Hymenobacter swuensis DY53: one gene and its partner. The protein of the gene in region 1 interacts with the protein of each later gene in a pairwise test. Links are inferred from orthologs where the notes say so. Each region holds a gene or a part of one and is shown on either strand. Other genes may lie near its edges.

Region 1 (16,135 bases):
GGACGATATGCCTTTCGAGTACGACGACGACCTGAGCACCATTGCTTTCAGCATCAAGCTCGATGAAACCGTGTTGGTGGCCTGTCTGGTCGATAACGGCATTATCCGGCAGGCCATGAGCCGCGTGTACCAGGATGCCTACCGGCCCCTGCACCCGGTGCAGGTAGCCGAGTTCAAGGCCCGGGTGTACTACGCCGCCTACCTGCTCAACGTAGTGCCCGACTACTACCCCCGCTCCGTAAAGCCCGGCGACGCGGAAGTGGTCATGGATACGCTCATCGACGATATAACTGGGGATATTTTCAATCCCTGGGATAACAGCGCCTACGGGCAGTCATTGTTGGAAATGTGGAAACGGTGGCAGATTCCGCTCACGGAAATTCTGCGCGACCCGGCTCACCCGCTCACCTTCCTGTATGATGCGGACGGCCAACCCCGATACCTGTCGCAGTATCCGGAGGCCTGAAAGAAGCCGGAAGTAAATGCTTGATTAAGCGGGAGTCAGCGGGTTTAGCTGGCTTCCCAAACGGGTTCGGGGGCAAGTTTGCTGAGCCGGATATCGGGCCAGAGGCCTTCGAGGCCGTTTTTGCACTCCCGCTCATTCACCAGCACATCCACGCAGTGGCGGTGGCGGCGGTTCATGGTATCATGAATGATGTAGACGCCATCGAGGGCGTCGGAAATACCGCTCACGCGTACTTTTTCGCCGAAGTGGAAGGGTCCACCCCATTTATCGAGCATGTCGCGGGAAACGGCGAGCCAGCGGGTTTTGCTGGAATGACGGGCCGGAATGATGGAGCCGTCAGCAGTTTCCATCGGGGCGGCGTCGGTCTGGCCCACTTCGGGCCAGTAAGTGGTTGCCGTCACGCGGTACGACAACGTTTTGGGCGCCTTTTTCAAGGCAATTACCGGTATGGCGACGGATACCTGGCGGGGGCTCAGGCTGGCAACGGTGGAAGGCAGGGCCAGAGCCGGGACAGAAATAGTGCGGGGGGGAAAGAGGAAGGTTAGTAGGAATAACGCAATGGACATGACGTTTGGGTTCGTGGACTCTCGCTCGTTGTCCGGAGAGAATGGACAGCCGGCCCGACTCGGCTAGTGGGACAGAGCGCCATCTGCGTTAGCAGACTTTATGAGGCTCCTTTGTGGTATAGTCAGCGGCCAGAAAGGCCGAAACAAGCGTGGAAACCAATAAATAACAGGTAAATATAGATAAATTATATAATTAATTGCACTTATAAAATGATGTCATTTTCGAGGGCTCAAAGGTACAGCTTTTTTTTAAATCGACTTTTCGAATGCTTGCTAATGTAGTTAGTCGAAAATAGGCGTGCCTTGGCTATAGTCTGGCCCCATACGTAAGCCGGAACCGGGAGGTTGTGCCAGCGGCCCTGCGGGCAAAAACTATGTGTTTGAGTAGCCGTATGGCCTATATGTCCGGCATCGGTTTGCCGCGCTCTGCATATTCTGTTCCTTCTCAACCAACACCCGCATGTCAACTAGTTCCCGGCCCTTCGCCTCCGCGCCTTTGCGCGCTACCGGTTTGCTGGCGGCCGCCCTGTTTGCGCAGGCCTGCTCCTCGCCCTCCACGCCCGCTACCGATGCCAGCGGTACCACCGCTGCCACTGACTCCACGCAGGCTACCGCGCCCGTAGCGCCGGCCAACTCGCCTTTGCAGGTGGTGGCCCAGTTCCGGGAGCCGCAGATGGTGGGCGTGGCCGTGCTGCCCGACGGCCGCGTGTTTGCCGACTTCCCCCGCTGGGACAACAACCCCGTGAACCCCATTGCGGAGGTGATGCCCGATGGCTCGGTGAAAGGCTACCCCGACGCCGACTGGTGCGCCTGGAACGAAACCGTGAAAAACGAGCCCCAGAAACACTGGATCTGCCCCCAGAGCGTGCATGCCGATAAAACCGGCATGCTATGGGTACTCGATCCGGCCTCGCCCGGCATCAAAGGCACCGTGCCCGGCGGCCCTAAGCTGGTCAAGATTGACCCCAAAACCGACAAGGTGGTGCAGAATATCAGCATCCCGGAAAGCGTGGCTTCGCGTAAATCCTACCTCAACGATGTCCGCATCGACACCCAGAACCAATATGCTTACATCACCGAGTCGGGTGTGGGCAGTCTGGTGGTGGTGGACCTGAAGTCGGGCAAGGCGCGCAAACTGCTGGCGGGCCACTCGTCCATGATGGGCGACACCACGCTCAACATCAAGGCCGACGGTAAGGAACTCATTGATGCCACCGGCAAGCGCGCCCAGTTCAACGCCGACGGCATTGCCTTGAGCCAGGATATGCAGTACCTGTACTGGAAGCCCCTGACCAGCTACACCCTGTTCCGCATTAAAACGGAAGCCCTGCGCAACCCCGCCCTCACCGATGCCCAGCTGGCCGCCCAAATTGAGGATCTGGGCAAAGTGCCCGCCTCCGACGGCATGGAAATCGATGCTCAGAACAATCTGTACCTGAGTGCCTTCGAGGATCATTCGATTAAGCGCCGCACGCCGGCCGGCAAAATCGAGACGGTGGTGCAGGACCCGCGCCTGGAGTGGCCTGATACGTTTGCCTTCTCCGGCGACGGCAAAATGCTGTACGTGACCACCTCGGCCATCCACAAAACCGCCACCTGGAACAAGGGTATCGGCCAACAGGACCAACCCTACTACATCTTCAAGATGGCATTGAAGTAGCACCGCAAGCAGTAGCGCGAACTTTGTAGTTCGCGTCCCCGCGCCGTAGCAACGGTAGTCGTTCGGGGGCGCGAACTGCAAAGTTCGCGCTACTACTTCAGCGAAAGCCGTTCCAATTCAACGGGAGCGGCTTTTGTATTTATTTGATAGATTGGACATCGGTACCTGTGTAAGAAACGCAGGGAGAATTATCTAATTGACTAACAGGTTTATTTGTACATGCGCATATCAGTTTTTACTTCCTGATCAGGCTATTTACCTTTACCCCCTGACACCACCAGCTCCCACCGCATGGACGCCAACTCTTATATCGCCAACGCCCACGGCGACTACCTCGACAACCTGTACCAGTCTTATAAGGCCGACCCGCAGTCGGTGGATGCGAGCTGGCAGAAATTCTTTGAAGGCTTCGACTTCGCCCAGCAGTACCCCGAAGACGGGATGCCGCAGGCCGATGGCGAAGGCGTACTGACCACCTCGGCCAGCACCAACCAGGCCGGCGCCGTCCGGGCTGTGGATACGGTGGCGGCCGACAAGGAAACGCAGGTACGCAACCTCATTCACGCCTACCGCAGCCGCGGCCATTTGGTGGCCAAAACCAACCCGGTGCGCGAGCGGAAGGACCGTAAGGCCCGCCTCAACATTGCCGACTTCGGCCTGAGCGACGCCGACCTCGATACCAAATTCAAGAACGGCGAAGTGCTGGGCTTGGGCTCGGAAGCCACGCTGCGCGAGATTGTGGCCGCTTTGCAGAAGGTGTACACCCGCACCATCGGCTTCGAGTACATGTACATCCGCGACCCGCAGGTACTCGATTGGTTCCGCGAGAAGGTGGAGAAGGACTCGCTGAGCTTCAACCCTGGCGTGGAGTACAAGAAGCGCATCCTCAAGAAGCTAAACGAGGCCGTGGTGTTCGAGAACTTCCTGCACACGAAGTTCCTGGGCCAGAAGCGCTTCTCGCTGGAAGGCGGCGAAACCACCATCCCGGCCCTCGATGCTATTATTAACAAGGCCTCGGAGCTGGGCGTGCAGGAGGTGATGATTGGCATGGCCCACCGCGGCCGCCTGAACGTGCTGGCCAACATCATGGGCAAAACCTACGAGCAGATTTTCTCAGAATTCGAGGGAACGGCCGTACCGGACCTAACCATGGGCGACGGCGACGTGAAGTACCACATGGGCTATTCGTCGGAGGTGGAAACGGAAGGTGGTAAGAAAGTGAACCTGAAGCTGGCCCCCAACCCCTCCCACCTGGAGGCGGTGAACCCGGTGGTGGAAGGCTTCGTGCGCGCCAAGATTGAGCACCAGTACGGTGGCGACTACCACCAGATTCTGCCCATCCTAATTCACGGCGACGCGGCGCTGGCTGGCCAGGGCATCGGCTACGAGCTGACCCAGATGTCACTGCTGGAAGGCTACCGCACCGGCGGCACGCTGCACTTCGTGATTAACAACCAGGTGGGCTTCACCACCGATTTCGAGGACGCCCGCTCTTCAATTTACAGCACCGACCTCGCAAAGATCATCGACGCGCCGGTGCTGCACGTGAACGGCGACGACCCCGAGGCCGTGGTATTTGCCGTGCGTCTCGCCACCGAGTACCGTCAGCAGTTCCACGCCGATATCTTCATTGATATGGTGTGCTACCGCCGCCATGGCCACAACGAGTCGGACGAGCCCAAGTTCACCCAGCCCACGCTCTACAACCTCATCAGCAAGCACCAGAACCCCCGCGAGGTGTACAACGCCATGCTGGTACAGCGCGGCGACGTGGACGCGCAGTTGGCCCAGCAGATGGACAAGGAGTTCCGCGACACCCTGCAGGCCCGCCTGGATATGGTGAAGCAGAAGCCGCTGCCCTACAACTACCAGGCCCTCGAAAACGAGTGGCGCAGCCTGCGCCGCAGCAAGCCCGAGGACTTCGAGAAGTCGCCGGAAACCGGTATCAGCGAGGAAGTGGTGGCCAAAGTAGGCAAGGCTCTGACCACGCTGCCCGAAGGCTTCCGCCCCCTGAAGCAGATTGAAAAGCTGATGGAGGAGCGCAAGAAGATGTTCTTCGAGACGCGCATGCTGAACTGGGCCGCCGGCGAGCTGCTGGCCTACGGCTCCCTGCTCGATGAGAAGCACATTGTGCGCGTAAGCGGCCAGGACGTGCAGCGCGGCACGTTCTCGCACCGCCACGCCGTGTTGCACGACGCCGAAACCTCGGCCCCGTATAACTCGCTGAACTACATCGGCGAAGGCCAGGAGAAGCTGAGCATCTACAACTCGCTGCTGAGCGAATACGCGGTGCTGGGCTTTGAATTCGGCTACGCCATGGCCAACCCCACGGCCCTGGTAATCTGGGAAGCCCAGTTCGGCGACTTCGCCAACGGCGCCCAGACCATGATTGACCAGTTCATTGTGAGCAGTGAAAGCAAGTGGCAGCGCATGAACGGTGTGGTGCTGCAGCTGCCCCACGGCTACGAAGGCCAGGGCCCGGAGCACTCCAACGCCCGCCCCGAGCGGTTCCTGCAGCTGGCCGCCGAAAACAACATCATCGTGGCCAACATGACCACGCCGGCTAACTTCTTCCATGCGCTGCGCCGCCAGCTGACCTGGGAGTTCCGCAAGCCGCTGGTAGTGATGTCGCCGAAGTCGATGCTGCGCCACCCGCTGTGCGTGTCGCCGGTGGAGGAGTTCACCTCCGGCCACTTCCGCGAGGTGCTCGGCGACGTGTACGCCGACGCCAAGAAGGTGAAGCGCGTGCTGCTGTGCTCGGGTAAAGTGTACTTTGATTTGCTGGACGAGCAGCAGCAGTCGGGCCGCACCGACGTGGCCATTGTGCGCCTGGAGCAGCTGCATCCCTTCCCCAAAAAGCAGCTCGACGCCGAGCTGGCCAAGTACCCTAAAGCTAAGGTGTACTGGGTGCAGGAAGAGCCCGAGAACATGGGCTACTGGAACTACCTGCTGCGCTTCATGCGCCGCGAGCTGGAAGACGTGATTTCGCGCAAGCCCTCGGCCTCGCCGGCTACCGGCTACAACAAGGTGCACGTGAAGGAGCAGAAGGACCTCGTGGCCCGCGCCTTCGACAAGCCCAAGGAAGCCGTGGCCGACGATAACATCAAAGCCACCGCCGAAGTAGCCAAGAAGCAGGACTAGTCCTGGGTCATTCCGAGCAGCGCGAGGAATCTGAGTGAAAACGGACAACGGCTTCACCCAGATTCCTCTCGCGTCGGAATGACAACTTCCCCGACATTCCCCACCGAAACCCTTCAAAACTCCCACTTATGGGTCTGGAAATTAAAATCCCCGCCGTCGGCGAGTCCATCACCGAAGTAACCATTGCCAAGTGGCTGAAAGCCGACGGTGACACCGTGAAGCGCGACGAGATTCTGGCCGAGCTGGAATCCGACAAAGCCACGTTCGAACTGCCCGCCGAGGCCGACGGCGTGCTGAAAATCCGCGTTGCCGAGGGCGAAACCATCGGCATCGGCACTACCATCGCCGAAATCGACGGTGCTGGTGCGGCTGCCGCGCCGGCCGCGCCGGCCGCGGCTGCTCCGGCAGCCAGTGCCCCCGCCGCTCCCGCTGCCGACCCGGTAAGCCAGGGCGAGCAGAACCCCACCGCCAGCGACCAGGCCGGCTACGGCGGTCAGCCCGCCGGTGGTGCCGCCGCTCCGGCTGCGGCTCCCGCCAGCAACGGCGGCGATGCTACCGTGGAAATGACGATTCCGGCCGTGGGCGAATCCATCACGGAAGTGACGGTGGCCAAGTGGCTGAAGGAAGATGGCGCCCAGGTACAGCGCGACGAAATCATTGCCGAACTAGAATCGGATAAAGCTACGTTTGAGTTGCCCGCCGAAGGCACCGGCATCCTGCGCCACGCCGCCAAGGAAGGCGAAACCATCGGTATCGGTGCTACCATTGCCCGCATCGAAGGCGGCAACGGTGCCGCCGCTCCGGCTCCCGCCGCTGCACCAGCTGCTGGCCAGGCTGCTCCGGCCGCTGCTGCTCCGGCGGCTTCGGCAACCACCAGCTACGCCACGGGCACGCCTTCGCCGGCAGCCGGCAAAATCCTCGGTGAGAAAGGCATTAGCCCCGCCGACGTGCAGGGCTCGGGCCGCGACGGCCGCATCACGAAAGAAGATGCCCAGAACGCCCAGGCCAAGCCTGCCGCGCCGGCTCCGGCCGCCGCTGCTCCCGCTGCTCCCGCTGCCAAGCCGGCTGCGGCATCCCAGGCGGCTCCGGCTGCCAGCGGTAACCGCAACGTGCGCCGTGAGCGGATGAGCAATCTGCGCAAGACTGTCGCCCGCCGTCTGGTGTCGGTGAAGAACGAGACGGCCATGCTCACCACCTTCAACGAGGTGAACATGCAGCCCATTATGGACCTGCGCAACAAGTTCAAGGACAAGTTCAAGGAGAAGCACAGCGTGGGCCTCGGCTTCATGTCGTTCTTCACCAAGGCCGTGTGCGTGGCCCTGAAAGAGTGGCCCGCCGTAAATGCCCAGATCGACGGCACCGACATCCTGTACAACGACTTCTGCGACATCAGCATTGCCGTATCGGCCCCCAAAGGGCTTGTGGTACCGGTAATCCGCAACGCCGAGGAGCTGTCGTTTGACGGCATCGAGAAGGAAATCCAGCGCCTTGCTGGCCTGGCCCGCGACAACAAGCTCACCATCGAGCAGATGACCGGCGGCACGTTCACCATCACCAACGGCGGCGTGTTCGGCTCCATGATGAGCACCCCGATTATCAACGCCCCGCAGTCGGCTATCCTCGGCATGCACAACATCGTGCAGCGCCCGATTGCCGAAAACGGCCAGGTGGTAATCCGCCCCATGATGTACCTGGCTTTGAGCTACGACCACCGCATCATCGACGGCCGCGAGTCGGTGTCGTTCCTGGTGCGCGTGAAAGAGCTGCTCGAGGACCCGACCCGCCTGTTGCTGGGCGTGTAACCGTCAGGAATCATACTTTTGAAAGCCGTGCCTCTAATGTGGGGCACGGCTTTTCGTTTATCGGCTATGCAGGAAGACACTATCGAGGTTGAATCAAATCACTTCACTACTAAGGCGGCATGCTACGCTGTCATTGCTGTCAGCTGCGCTATCTGTCTCGCCATCATAATGGACGCTAACCGGCAGCACGTATATGATTCGCTGGGAGGTCGTTTGCTGTTAGTGGTACTCGTAGGAGTACTCCTGCCGTGGTATTATCAATCCACTGTAAAACGCTCTACGCTTACAATTAGCCAGCAGGTGTTCCACATGAAGCAGAAACCTGACAAAGTGCTGCATCATCTGTCCATGAAAACCCTGGTTGGCTGGTGGATTGGAGAGGACCCAAGAAGAAAGAGTGCAGGCAGAGGGCTACATTTTGATTTTAAAGACAGCGGGCACATCTGTTTACTCAGCTATGAATACAGTCAGTTCGCAGCCGTAGAGCGTTACCTGGAAGTTCATTTTGCTCACAAGAAGCGGCATGATTTCTCATAACCTAATTTGGCGCGCAAATAAAAAGCCCCTCGGATTCAAGTCCGGGGGGCTTTTTGTATGGGTGGATGGGTGAATGTGTGAGGAGAACGGGTGGGAATTGGGGGTGGGTGAACCGGTAAGAAGTCAGGCAGCGCGGGAGTTGGAGGCCAGCGTTGCTACTTTATGAATAGCTTCTTCGGCTTTGGAGCCGGCAAATTTTTCTTCGACAGTGCGCTGCAGCATTTCGGCCCACCGTTGGAAGTGCGGGCCCTTCATGGGCAGGGCGGAATGCAACGGTACCAACTGCCCTTCCTGATACCGGGTGGTGCCAAGCAAGGCATTGCTCCAGTAATCATAGAGGGAGGTAAGGTGGCGGGGCCAGTGTACCCGGGCTACCGCGTGGCAGAGCGGGGCCAGTAACTCGTCGTCGTTGGCTTTACTAAAGGCAGTGTCCACCAGCGTCTTGATGTCGCCCTCGGTACGCAGATCAGGAAGAGTAGTCAGGGTAACCATACGAAGAGGAGTAGTTACGAGTGGATACGCAGCGAATTTACGCAGGTTTTGGAATTTTCGCGCATTAGCGAAAAATCTTTTTTGTCTTTATCCCGCAAATAGTTGTCGGAGGTGGGCCTTAGTACGACTAAAAAACCGGAAAGGATACCAATTAAGGCCGATTTATTACAGAATATGCAAGGAGTTGCGGGCCTGCGCAATGCGGTGCTCGAACACGGCAGCAATAGTGCCTGCCCGATATATAGCCTCATCGGCAACCGTTCCCTGGAAGTGCGCTTCCACCGTTTCCACAAACAGCGTGAGCCAGCGGCGGAAGTGGCGGCTGTCAATAGGCAGGGCCAGGTGTTTGGGAAACGGGCGGCCCCGGTAGCGGCTGCTACCCAGCAGCAAGCCACTCCAGAAATCATACATCGTGGCCAAGTGACGGGGCCACTGGCCCTGCACTACTGCTTCGAAAATGGGGCCGATGAGGTCATCGGCCTGCACACGCTGGTAGAAGGCATCAACCAGCCGGCGTACATCAGTTTCCGTCCGGATATCGGGCAGGGGAGCGGGAGAAGCAGTAGTTGCCATGCGGTAACCGATATGAAAGTAACGCTCCAAAGATACGGTGGGCGTGACGGCCGCAGCAGCAGAAGCTACACCGGGAAGGGCGCAAACCGTTGCGCCAGACACCCCGAAACGCCACCCTGCACGTCCTGAGCATGCGCACTACCGGCAGTTGGAGCGACAACTAGCTAAATCCACGGGCCAGGGCTCAGCTCCTAAACGCCCTATACCTATTTCTGCCGGGTAACCGGATGCTGGCTGAGCGGCAGTGGCTGCGCGAAGGGCAGGTTCGCCAACGTCTGGTCATTCTGTTGCTGCCGGGCCAGTCGGGCGGCCGAGGGCGTGGCGGTCTGGCGTGTAAGCTCTTTGCCCTTTGCATCCAGCAAGACTACCGTGAGCTGCGGCGGCGTCACGAAAACTTTCAACGTCGCGTTGGCTGGCGCGTCCAGTCGGATGGGTTCGAAGGGAGTAATATCCACTGTAACGGTGGTGGACTCAGGGCCCAGATGGTAGGTGTGGGAAGGGTGTGGGGTAGCTTGGTATTCGGCAGTAATCAGGCTTTGCCCCACCGTGAAACTGTAGCTGAGCTGCCGCACGGCCATCGGTAGCCGAGGAGCGAGAATAAGCTGATGGTGGGCCGCGTCGGGGCGAATACCGAGGAAATACTGGTGCCACACCCGCAGCTGCTCGGCGTTTGACCACGCCTGTAAATAGGCCCCCGTAAGCTTTGGCAACTGTTGGCCGGGCTGGGGATAGGCATCAAGATTTTCGCTCAGGCCGCCTACCACGCCCCTGGTCAGGGTCTGGCGGTTGGAGCTGGCGAACAGCAGCCAGGCGGTTTCCGGCTGGCCGGCTTCCAGCATCCGTTGCATGGCAATGCCGTTGAGCCAGGGCCAAATAGTGCCCCGGTGATAAGCCGCATCCTTGTGATACATCTCGGGAGCCAAATGATACGGATGAAATTGCGGATTGTGCCGGTCAAGGGTAGCTACGCCCCACGGATATACCAATTCCGTCCAGGTTTTGCGTAACGCCTGGCGGGCGAAGTCCGCGTCGGGTACCATATCCAGCGCGAATAGCTGGTTGGGACGCAGACTGAAATCAGGCCGATCCTGCTGGTCAAGCCGGTCGGCGAGGTAGTCGTATCCGGGGCGGCGGAAGTCTTGGGCAAAGTGGCTTTTCACTTGCTCTGCCAGCTGCTCCCACCGCTTCTGGCTGGCCGTATCCTGAACGAAAGCCGCAAAGTAGGCTCCGGCCTTCAGCTGCTGGTACCACAGGGCCTGAATGTCGTTGGCGCGGCTGCCACGGGGCGTGAAGGCCACCAGCTGCGCGTCGCGGGCATCCATCCAGGTTTCGTTGTCGGCATGCAGTAGGTAGCCTTTTTTATCGACCCAGTACGTGAGGGCACCCGCAATGCTGGCCTGCACATTGGGATAAAGCTGCCGCACCAGCGAGGTGTCGCCGGAGTAGCGCACGTAGTCCTGCAGCGCACTAACGAAGCGGGGCGTGCCGTCGGTGGTATGGTAATCGATGTTGCTCGGGTTAACGATATTGGGCACCCGGCCGAAGAATCTGGAAGTGGGGTCGAGCTGCTGATAGCGGGCAAATGAGAGCAGAATCCGGCGGGCGGCGGCAAACTGGCCGCTGACCAGCATCGTGCCGGAGAAGGAAATGAACTCGTCGCGGCCCCAGTATTCGTTGAACCACGGCAGGCCGGCGTAAATCCCGTCGCCCTGCTGGCGGCTCACTAGTTGGTCGGTAGTGGTAGTTAGCCAGCGCAGGGCCAGGGTCAGCGAGTCGTTATCGGCGGCCACGTAGGCACTGGTTTGCAGCGGCTGACGGATGCGCTGCTCCCGGGCCAGCTTCAGGGCCGGCCCGTTGCGTTGGCCTTCCCGAAGCAAAGCGGTTGCATCGGCCTCCTCAGCCCCGCAGGCAATCAAAAAGCCCTTGGCACCGGCCGCTACCACGCGCTGGCCGGCCACGGTAATGGGCTGAGGACGGGAGGCCGCCACGGCCAGCACGAAGCGGCCTTCCCGCGCCGAGAAAAAAGCTACGTCATCCTGCTGCCGGAGCAGGCGCACCTTTTCACCCTTCAGCTCAATGCCGATGGGCTGCGCAGTGCCGGTCAGGTCGATTTCCAGTAGGTTCTTCTCATCAAACAGCCACAGCTCTTCCTGTACTGTCGGGCCGTGGCGGCGCACCAGCTTGTGCGGATACACTGTTACCTCGGCCACGCGGTTATCAAGCGGCTGACCGGCCACAAAAAACTCATAGCCCCCAAATACCCGGTTCTTGGCCACGTTAAGTCCCTCAAACCAGCTGTACTCGGGGTGGTTGACCTCGTGGGTCTGAGCGCAGTAGTAAGCAGCGGCTTTGTTGGTAAAAGAAGCCACCCGGTTGGCCGACTGAGGCACGGTAATTTTCATCGTTTCCAGCACATCTGGCTGCCCGGTCACGGAGTTTGTCATCGCCGTAGTACGCGCAGGGCGGGTTTGGGTGCAGCCGGCGACCAGCAGAACGGCGGGTAACAGCAGGCAGAGAAAGGAGCGGAGCATACTTAATGTAGCAGACAAGTGAAGCGGATTGCTAGCGCACGGAGCCAATTCCGGAGACCGGTGCCAGCAGGAATTCCAGGGGAAGCGCCAACCGCTGACTCCATGCCTTTTCCGAGTGGTCGGCGCCGGCAAACTCCCGGCTCAGAAGGTTGCGGGTAGTATAGCCAGCCTGCCGCAGCAAGGCATCGGCCAGGAGCTGCGGCGCCTTGTACGCTGCGTCCAGGCCCGCGGTGCCGTAGTCAAAATACAGTCGGTGCGTGGCCGGGCTGGGCCGGGATTTCAGCAGGTAGGCCCGTAAGGCCTGCGGAATGGCGTCGTTGGTGCCCCGCAGGCTGCCGGTCCAGTGCGTGGAAAGGCAGGCGGCGCCGCCAAATACGCGCGGATACTCGCACACGGCGTACAGGGAAATCAGGCCGCCCATGCTGGAGCCCGCCACAAAGGTGCTGGCGGCTTCAGGGCGGGTGGCAAAATGGGCATCGATATACGGTTTCAGCTCCCGAACCAGAAAACATAGGTAATTATCGGCCTGCGGCCGGCCGCCCAGCTCCCGCAGGACCAGCGTGTCACGCAGCGCAGCCGGAAGGTAGGTCAGGGCTTTCTGAGGGAAATACTCGGCGAACCGGGCCGCGCCATTATTCCAGACGGCCACCACAATACAGTCCCGGATTTTCTGCTCGCGCAACAGCCGGCTCATGGTTTCCTCCACGTGCCATTCCTGCAGGTTCCAAGTGGTGGTGTTATCGAAGAGCATCTGCCCATCGTGCATGTATAGCGTCGCGTATTTTTTGGTCGGTACGTACCCTTCAGGTAGCCAGACATCTACGGCACGGGGCTGCACGTAGCGGGAAGGGAAGTCAGGCAGCCGCTGCAGCGTGCCGCCGTGCAGCGTGGGCAGCTGGCCAACGCTGCTGAAAGAGCAGGTCAGCAACCACAGCACCATCCATACTCGCCAGCTCCAGTCCGTCGCCGTCTTGCAGCAAGCAAATATCCGTGGTCGACAGAAAACAGAGCCGGCAGATAACGGTCGGAAAGGAACAGCCATGGGATAGAAGTCAGGTAGAAAAGCCGGTTGCAAAATTAACCAAGCCGAGTTGGGCCATGCGCCGCTGTCCGATGGAAATCCTGCTGCTCCGCAGCTAGGCCGGCTGGTTACTTTTTACCGCGCCCGCCCAGCACTACCAATGCTACGGCCAGCACAATAAGGGCCGCGCCCCCGAGCATTTGCGGGTCGGGCACTTCGTGCAGAAACAGCCAGCCCAGCAATACCGCCACCACGGGGTTCACGAAGGCATACGTGCCCGCCAGCGCTGGCTCCACCACCCGCAGCAGCCAGATGTAGGCCGTGAAGCCCACAATGCTGCCGAACGTGACCAGGTAGGCATAGGCCAGCCAGGAAGTAGCCGTAACCTGCGCCAGACTGAAACCGGCCGCTTCGCCGCGCAGCAACCCTACCAGCAGCATAGCCACGCCCCCGCACAGCATCTGCATGCCGCCTGAAAGAAACGGCGAGGGAGTAGGCTGGTGGTTTTTGGAATACAGGGAGCCAATGGCCCACACCAGGGCCGCCACCAGCACCAGTCCGATGCCTAGTTCCTCGTGCCCCGGTTTGGCAACATGACTGGCTCCCGGCGTGCGGGCCAACAGGTACACCCCCGCCAAGCCAGCTGCCAGGCCGGCGGCTACCACCGGCCGGGGGCGGGCGGCCACGCCGCTCCACCAGCCTAGTAGCGCCAGAAACATGGGCACTGTGGCTACCAACAGTGCCGTCAGGCCCGTGGGGATGTACTGTTCGCCCAGCGTTACGCCCCCGTTGCCGAAGCCCAGCAGGCACACCCCGATTACAGCGGCCGTCAGCCAGCCTTTGCGGGTAGGAGTCGGCTCGCCCCGCCACCGCATAAAGCCGTACAGCAGTGCCCCGGCCAGCGTGTAGCGGGAGCCGGCCATCAGCAGCGGCGGGATGGAGTCGATGGCGAAGCGGATGCCCAGGTACGTGGAGCCCCAGATGATATACACGGCCGCGAAGGCCAGCAGTAGGGCGGCGCGGGTGGGGGCAGGTGGTTGCGTCATGTGAAAAGCGAACTGAAGAAGCACAAACCTACGGGAGTTTGCCGGCCCATTGGTGAAAGTGACACTGTACGCAGCGTTTGGCCTCCTTTCCCGTTCTTTAACCTGAACCCTGCTTAATTTCTGCCGCCGTGCGCTTTTTCTCCTTCCTGTTCCTGGCCGCGCTGTGCGGTTTCGTGCGTCCCGTGGCGGGGCAGCTGCTGCAGCCTAAGCCGGCCTTCACCCGCGCCGATTCTTTGCGGGGCTACCTCTCACCGCTGCGCACCTGCTACGACATCACTTACTACCACCTTGATGTGCGGCTGAACGTAGCCCGCAAGGCCATCAGCGGCTCCAACGAATTTCACTTCAACGCTACCCGCGACTTCACCCGTCTGCAATTCGATCTGTTTGCCAACCTGGCCGTGGAGAAGGTAGAGTACCAGGGTAAGGCCGTACCATTTACCCGAGAGGCCAACGCGGTATTTGTCACCTTTCCTGAACCCATTCGTAAGGGCACTCAAACCAGCTTCACAGTATTCTATGGCGGCCAGCCTATTGAGGCCAAAAATGCGCCCTGGGATGGTGGCTTTGTATTCACGCAGGATGCCAAAGGCAAGCCGTGGGTGGCCACGGCCTGTCAGGGAGTGGGAGCCAGCATCTGGTGGCCCACCAAAGATCAGCAGGCCGATGAGGTGGACAGCATGCTCATCAGCGTGACCGTACCGAAAGGCCTCAAGGATGTATCCAACGGCCGCCTGCGCCGCACCGTGCCCCTGAAAGGCGGTGCCACCCGCTTCGACTGGTTTGTGAGCAACCCCATAAATAATTACGACGTGGCCCTGAACGTGGCCGATTACACCCACTTCAGCGACGAGTACGCCGGCGAGAAAGGCCGCCTGACGCTTGACTACTGGGTTTTGCCCGAAAACCTGAACAAAGCCAAAACGCAGTTCGCCGCCAACGTAAAACCCATGCTCAAGTCGCTGGAGTCGTGGTTTGGGCCCTACCCGTTCTATGAGGATGGCTATAAGCTAATCGAAACTCCGCACCTGGGTATGGAGCACCAGAGTGCCGTGGCGTATGGCAACAAGTACCTGAACGGCTACCTCGGCCGCGACCGATCGGACACGGGCTGGGGCCTGCAGTGGGACTTCATCATTATCCATGAAAGCGGCCACGAGTGGTTCGGCAACAGCCTCACCAGCCAAGATATTGCCGATATGTGGATTCACGAGTCGTTTACCACGTACTCCGAGGCCTTGTTCGTGGAAAGCCAGTTCGGCAAGGAAGCCGCCCAGCAGTATATCCATGGCCAGCGGCGCAACATCCAGAACGATGCGCCTATCATCGGGCCCTACGGCGTAAACCGGGAAGGATCCTCCGACATGTACGACAAAGGCAGCAACCTGCTGAACATGCTCCGTACTGCCTACGTGCCCGATGATGCCCGGTGGCGGGAGCTGCTGCGCGGCCTCAACCAACGCTTTTTCCACCAGACCATTACTACCGAGCAGGTCGTCGGTTACTTCAACCAGCAACTGGGCCAGGACCTCACGCCCGTATTCAACCAGTACCTGCGCCATCCAGGCCTGCCGGTGCTGGAGGTGCGCTTTCCTACCAATGGCCCGCCCCAGGCCCGTTGGATTGCCGATGAAGCCGGCTTTGCCCTACCGGTGCGCCTGCGCCAACGCGGCGGCAGCTACCAGACGGTACCTGTCACCACTACTTTTCAGTCGTTAGCTGTTCCCAATTTGAAACGAGATAATATGGAGGTAGATACCGAAAACTACTACGTAGGAACGTTATTTGAATAGCGCGAAGGTAAATTGTCTTATTCTTCTATATGTCAATCTATAATTGGGAAATATACTGCGCTACTCTTTTATATATATAAAGCAGCATGTTGGAATCTTTTCCTTGCGAAACGTGTAAATTCGGCTGCTTACAGCTTTCAATGAGGTTGAAGGCTTTTGTTTTGCCTTTTCTGCCTCTGGTTTCCAGAAGCATAGAATAATAAGCGTGTAAGCGCCTCAATGGTATTTTATATAAGAAAAAGTAGTTTTTGGCATAGTACGCCGGGCTGGTTTTTCGCTGAGCGCAAAGCGTATGGTAGCTCCTTCTGTTCCCCTCACTTGTCAGGCCTGCCCCCACGTTGAACGCTCTTTGTTGGGTAACTGCCAGCACGCCGAAATGGCCTTGATAGCTGGGGGCAAACTGCACCAGTCGTACGGCAAGGGCCAGGTGATTTTCCAGCAGGGCAGCCGGGCCGCCGGCCTGTACTGTGTGTACCAGGGCAAGGTGAAGATTTCCAAGCTCAGCGC
Region 2 (5,204 bases), 990 kb from region 1 along the record:
CTGACCTGATTCTGGCTGCTCAGTAGCACAACCACACCTAAAGGCCCGGGGCCGCTTTCCAAAGTAGGAAAGTGGCCCCGGGCCTTTAGGTGTGAACGAGAGAAAAGGACGAATTACTGACGCACCGGATTGTCGGCGGCCTGGGCCAGAATCGGCGAAGCTACTTGCGTAGCAGGCTTGGTAAGAGAGTACGCCGGGCATTGACTGCGGCAGGAAGTAGCGCCCAAAGCCAGGATACTACCCCAAAGAAGAAGTTTTTTCATGGTAAAAGACAAAATGATGGGATTTGCAATGTAAGGCAAGTGCTTCACTGTTAACCCCGTTTGTCTTCTAACGATTCCAGGTTATCGAAATTGTTTAATTACGTAGTTATTTTGGTATTGAAAAAATACAAAGGGGGCTTTTATCACACGAGAAAAGCCCCCTTTACCTATATTAGTACGGCCTCAACAGGCCGGCCGACCTATTGCCGCTCGATAGTGCTTCCATGTTGGGCCGTGATAGACGACGAAATGCGCGAGGCATCTTTCGTGCTGGAATACGCCGGGCACTGAGTTTTTTTGCTGCAAGCGCTCAGCCCAAGGCCGGCTACGCAAGCAAGGAGTAGCATTTTTTTCATGAGAGCAACGAAGTAAATGGGCTCAGCCCGGGTATGATAGGTACGGCAGTAAAGGTAGAGGAAGCAATGGCGGCTTGCAACTGCGCACTGCGCCGACTTCGGCCAACAACCTGCCCGGGCCGCTAAAGCAAAGGGGCGCCCCGACCGGAGCGCCCCACGCAGTTAGGACTGATAGCCCAGAATCTTCATCATCGACTCGCCAGTCTGCTCCTCCGCAAATACCCGGTCGGTGAGGGTGCCGTCCTCGGTGCGGTCCAGAATTACCATTTTGGGGGCCGGAATCAGGCAGTGCTTCACGCCGCCGTAGCCGGAAAGGCTTTCCTGGTAAGCGCCGGTGTGGAAGAAGCCCACGTACAGCGGCTTGGCGTCCTGGGGCTTGCGCTCGGGCAGGAACACTTGGTAGATGTGCTTCTCGGCGTTATAGTAGTCCTGTGAGTCGCAGGTGAGGCCACCGAGCTGGATTTTCTTGTACTGCTTATTCCAGCCGTTGAGGGCCAGCATGATAAAGCGCTGGTTCAGGGCCCAGGTATCGGGCAGGTTGGTGATGAATGAGCCGTCAATCATGTACCACAGCTCCTTGTCGTTCTGCAGCTTCTCGTCCAGTATGCTGTAGATGGTGGCCCCGGATTCGCCTACCGTGAAGATGCCGAACTCGGTGAAAATATCCGGCTCCGGCACGCCTTCCTCCTCACAGATGCGCTTGATGGTGCGCAGCACCTCGGCAATCATATAAGGGTAGTCGTACTCCTTCTGAATGCTGGTCTGGATGGGCAGGCCGCCGCCGATATCCAGGGTGGTGAGGGTAGGACACACTTTGCGCAGCTCGCAGTACTTATGCACAAACCGGCTCAGCTCCGACCAGTAGTAGCTGGTATCCTTGATGCCAGTGTTGATGAAGTAGTGCAGCATCGTGAGCTCGAAGCGCGGGTCGTCCTTAATTTTCTGCTCGTAGAGCGGCAGGGCATCGGTGTAGCGGATGCCCAGGCGGGAGGTGTAGAACTGGAAGCGCGGCTCCTCGTCGGAAGCCAGGCGCATGCCCACGTTGCACTTTTCGCGCACGTTGTCGTGGTAGTAGTCCACCTCGTTGGGCGAGTCCAGGATGGGCATGCAGTTCACGAAGCCGTCGTTGATGAGGCGGGTGATTTCGCGCTTGTAGTCCTCGGTTTTGAAACCGTTGCAGATGATGAACGTGTCCTTCTGCACCTTGCCCTTGGCGTGCATGGCCCGGATGATATTCGTATCAAACCAGGAGGACGTTTCGATGTGGACGCCGTTTTTGAGAGCTTCCTCCACCACAAAGCTGAAGTGCGAAGCCTTGGTGCAGTAGGCGTAAGAATACTTGCCCTGGTAGCCGGTCTGCTCGATGCCGAGACGGAACCACTCCTTGGCCCGCTGAATCTGGGAGGAGATTTTGGGTAGGTAGGCCAGGCGCAGTGGGGTGCCGTGCTTTTCCACCAAAGCCATCAAATCAATGTCGTGGAAGCGCAGCTCGTTATCCTGTACCTGAAACTCATCGGTGGGAAAGTCGAACGTCTGCGAAATCAGGTCGTGGTAGGTATCCATTGAAGGAAATTGGGGGAAGTTGTGAGGGGTTTGGCCGAAAGAACGCCGACTGGTAGCAAGCTCCACCGTGCACTCTTTTTCTTCGCAAAGCTTTTGCCGAACTTGCAGGTGCAAAGATACCCCCTCGCGGGGGTTTTGGTTGTGCTCTGTTCGTTGGTTGCGCCGGAAGGCCCGCGCGCGTCAAGCCTGAGAGGGACCCCACCCACTCAATCGGCAAGCATCTAAACCACCTAACCCTTTTTCTGCCAATGTAATATGCGACGCATTAAGCTTCTGGAAGTCCGTTCCGAACTCGGGGCCGGAACCCGTGGCGCCAGCTTGGGCGTGGATGCCCTCAAGGTGGCCTGCCTCAACAAAGGGTCCGACTACTTCCGCCGGTTCAATTCGGTGAGTGTGCCCGATCTGAACCACGTGCTCTTCGAGAAAAACCACTTTCCGAAGGCCAAGCACATCGATTCCATTTACACGGTGCAAAAGGGCATTGCCAGCACCGTAGAGCAAACCCTACGCTTCGGGGAGTTTCCGCTGGTACTGGCCGGCGACCATAGCAACGCCTCCGCCACTATTGCGGGCATTAAGGCGGCTTATCCGCACAAAACGCTAGGCGTCGTGTGGGTAGATGCCCACGCCGACATTCACTCGCCCTATACCACGCCCTCGGGTAATATGCATGGTATGCCGCTGGCTATTTCGCTGGGTGATGATAACCGCGAGTGTCAGCGCAATCAGCCCGAGCCCGAAACCGAGTTCTTCTGGCAGAAGCTCAAAAACCTGGGCGAAGCCGGCCCCAAAGTCACGCCCGAGCACTTGGTATACGTGGTGGTGCGCGACACCGAGCACGAGGAGGATGCCATCATCGAGCGGCTGGGCATCAAGAACTACAAGCTGGCCGAGGTGAAGGAGAAGGGTACCCGCCAGGTAGCCCGCGAGATTTATGAGCGGCTCCGCTTCTGCGACATGGTGTACATCAGCTTCGATGTGGACTCCTTAGATTCGCGCTTCAGCAAAGGTACCGGCACGCCCGTAGTGGATGGCCTGAACGTGGAGGAAGCCATCAGTCTGTGCCGCGCCTTGCTGGATAACGACCGGGTAGTGTGCTTCGAGATGGTGGAAATCAACCCTACGCTAGACTCCGAAAACACCATGGCTCAGAACGCCTTTGACATCCTGGAAGCCGCCACCGATGCTATTCAACGCCGCCTGCGGCTGGAGGAAGTGGTAAGCCGATAGCTGAGTCCGCGCAAGATTGAACGCACAATAACCGTTTATTGCGCGTTCAATCTTGCTTTCTCCGTTATGAAAACGCTCCATAGCCTGGTGTTCAGCCTGCCCATCCTGCTGGCCAGCTGCACTGCCTCTCCGTCGTCTACTGCCCCGCCAGCTGCCGCCACTGGAGAGCCGGCCACCGCTGCTGCTGCCCCGGATTCCGTGACGGGCACCATTACCTACCGCAACCGCATGGCGCTGCCGCCCACGGCCGTGGTGCGGGTGGTGCTGCAGGATGTCTCGCTGCAGGATGTGGCCGCTACGGTGCTGGATTCCGTGACCATTCGGCCCAACGGACGGCAGGTGCCGTTTGCCTTTGCGCTGCGCTATGATCCGGCCCTGATCAAGATGAGCAACACTTACACCGTGCAGGCCCGCATTACCGACGGCGGCCGGCTGCTGTACCTGAACGACGAGGCCTACCCCGTCATCACCGGCAACCATCCCAAGCAGGTAGAACTGGTGCTGCGGCCAGTGCAGTAGCAGCCGGCCGGGCCGGTTCCGTTACCTTCTGCCCAAAGCCTCACCGATGCGCGTCGGTGGGGCTTTGGCAGTTATTCCTGGGCCGGCAGCACCAGAACTGGCACCGGGCTGCGGCGGACCACCTCGGCCGTAACACTATGGTGAAACAGCTGCCCCAGGAAGCTGCGGCGGCGAGCAATGAGTATGACTATGTCGTACTCGGAGGCTACCTGTAAAATACCTTCGGCGGGTTGGGCAGCTACTGCCGTGCGGCTATGTAGCGTGAGCAGGTCGGCGGTGAGGCCGGTGCGCGTGACGGAATCCAGGGCGGAGGTCTCGTCAGCGGCCGTTTCCGTGGGCGTAACGTGCAGGATGGTTAGCTCGGCGTGTAGGGCGTTGAGCAGGTGGCGGGCGGTGCCGGCAAACTGGCCCAGCGTGAACTCCTCGCCATCGGTAGCCAGCAGCACGCGGTGGGGCAGGGCAGGGTTGCGTATGGTGTGCGGCACTACCAGCATGGGGTAGGGGGCCGTGCGCAGAATATCGAGCGAGGTAGTCGTCACCAGCTCATCGGGCGTGCCTGAAGTATCGTGGCGGCCCAGTACCACCAGGGCCGGATGGTGGCGGCTCACGGCATCGGCCACGGCAAAGGCCACCCGTCCGTGACCTATCTCCGCCACCACCGGCACCGACAGGTCGCGGGCCAGGCTGCTCAGGGCCAAATGAATGGCTTCGCGGCTGAGGTTGGAAAGCTGCCCGGTAAACATTTCAGGATCCAGCACCGAGTCGCGGCGTACGTGCAGCAGCACCAGGCGAGCATTGAGGGGCGCGGCTAAGTTGGTGGCATAGTTCAGGGCCGCGTCGGCGGCCTGAAAAAAGTCGGTGAGAATCAGCAGGGAAGTGGCCATGATGCGGAAAAAAGCGAGAAATGTACCGCCGGCAAGTACGCCAACCGCTCGGCTTGCTGCAAGATTAAAAAATCAGATAAATACATGATATTCATCATCTTTCTACTGATGAAAGCCCCAAGTGTCAGGGTGAGTGAATGCTAGGAAGGTACTAATGGGAAAAGCGGAAAGCGGGCCGCCCGGATGCCCGGCGTGCCCGGCTGGTGTGCCGAAGCCGGGGCCGCACTTTTTCGGGCAGCTTCCGGCGCAGGTTTCTACCTTTGTGGGGTCGGCGACTCTGAATGGAGCACCGACCTTTCATTATGACTCCGATTTTTGGACTACTCCGGCCACGACGACTCATGGCGTAAGCAGCAGCTTGCGCCGGGTGCAGCAGGCATGTCGGCAGT

Evidence for each region.
Region 2: the proteins of odhB (region 1) and HSW_RS15900 interact in binary tests that used the Escherichia coli proteins (3 or more experiments, as listed by UniProt). The link is inferred for Hymenobacter swuensis DY53 from one-to-one orthologs.

The regions. Positions count from the first base shown.
Region 1 is NZ_CP007145.1:4,392,245-4,408,379, reverse strand. The notes cover bases 5,299-8,298. They hold odhB (2-oxoglutarate dehydrogenase complex dihydrolipoyllysine-residue succinyltransferase), read left to right. Parts: upstream 5,299-5,961; coding sequence 5,962-7,635; downstream 7,636-8,298. Other genes in these bases: HSW_RS20200 (group III truncated hemoglobin), read right to left, coding at 8,296-8,298; HSW_RS20205 (hypothetical protein), read left to right, coding at 7,702-8,172; HSW_RS20215 (2-oxoglutarate dehydrogenase E1 component), read left to right, coding at 5,299-5,833. In the rest of the region: HSW_RS20230 (hypothetical protein), read left to right, coding at 1-466; HSW_RS20225 (RlpA-like double-psi beta-barrel domain-containing protein), read right to left, coding at 511-1,032; HSW_RS20220 (SMP-30/gluconolactonase/LRE family protein), read left to right, coding at 1,493-2,692; more of HSW_RS20215, read left to right, coding at 2,984-5,298; more of HSW_RS20200, read right to left, coding at 8,299-8,664; HSW_RS20195 (group III truncated hemoglobin), read right to left, coding at 8,830-9,237; HSW_RS23200 (amylo-alpha-1,6-glucosidase), read right to left, coding at 9,444-11,768; HSW_RS20185 (alpha/beta hydrolase), read right to left, coding at 11,800-12,708; HSW_RS20180 (EamA family transporter), read right to left, coding at 12,918-13,835; HSW_RS20175 (M1 family metallopeptidase), read left to right, coding at 13,964-15,628; HSW_RS20170 (Crp/Fnr family transcriptional regulator), read left to right, coding at 16,005-16,135. UniProt on the Escherichia coli protein: E2 component of the 2-oxoglutarate dehydrogenase (OGDH) complex which catalyzes the second step in the conversion of 2-oxoglutarate to succinyl-CoA and CO(2).
Region 2 is NZ_CP007145.1:3,408,058-3,413,261, reverse strand. Bases 2,233-5,204 are described here. They hold HSW_RS15900 (YbaY family lipoprotein), read left to right. Parts: upstream 2,233-3,478; coding sequence 3,479-3,931; downstream 3,932-5,204. Other genes in these bases: argS (arginine--tRNA ligase), read left to right, coding at 5,131-5,204; HSW_RS15895 (universal stress protein), read right to left, coding at 4,003-4,815; HSW_RS15905 (arginase), read left to right, coding at 2,438-3,412. In the rest of the region: HSW_RS15915 (D-glycero-alpha-D-manno-heptose-1,7-bisphosphate 7-phosphatase), read left to right, coding at 1-26; HSW_RS24325 (hypothetical protein), read right to left, coding at 114-263; HSW_RS15910 (type III PLP-dependent enzyme domain-containing protein), read right to left, coding at 782-2,182.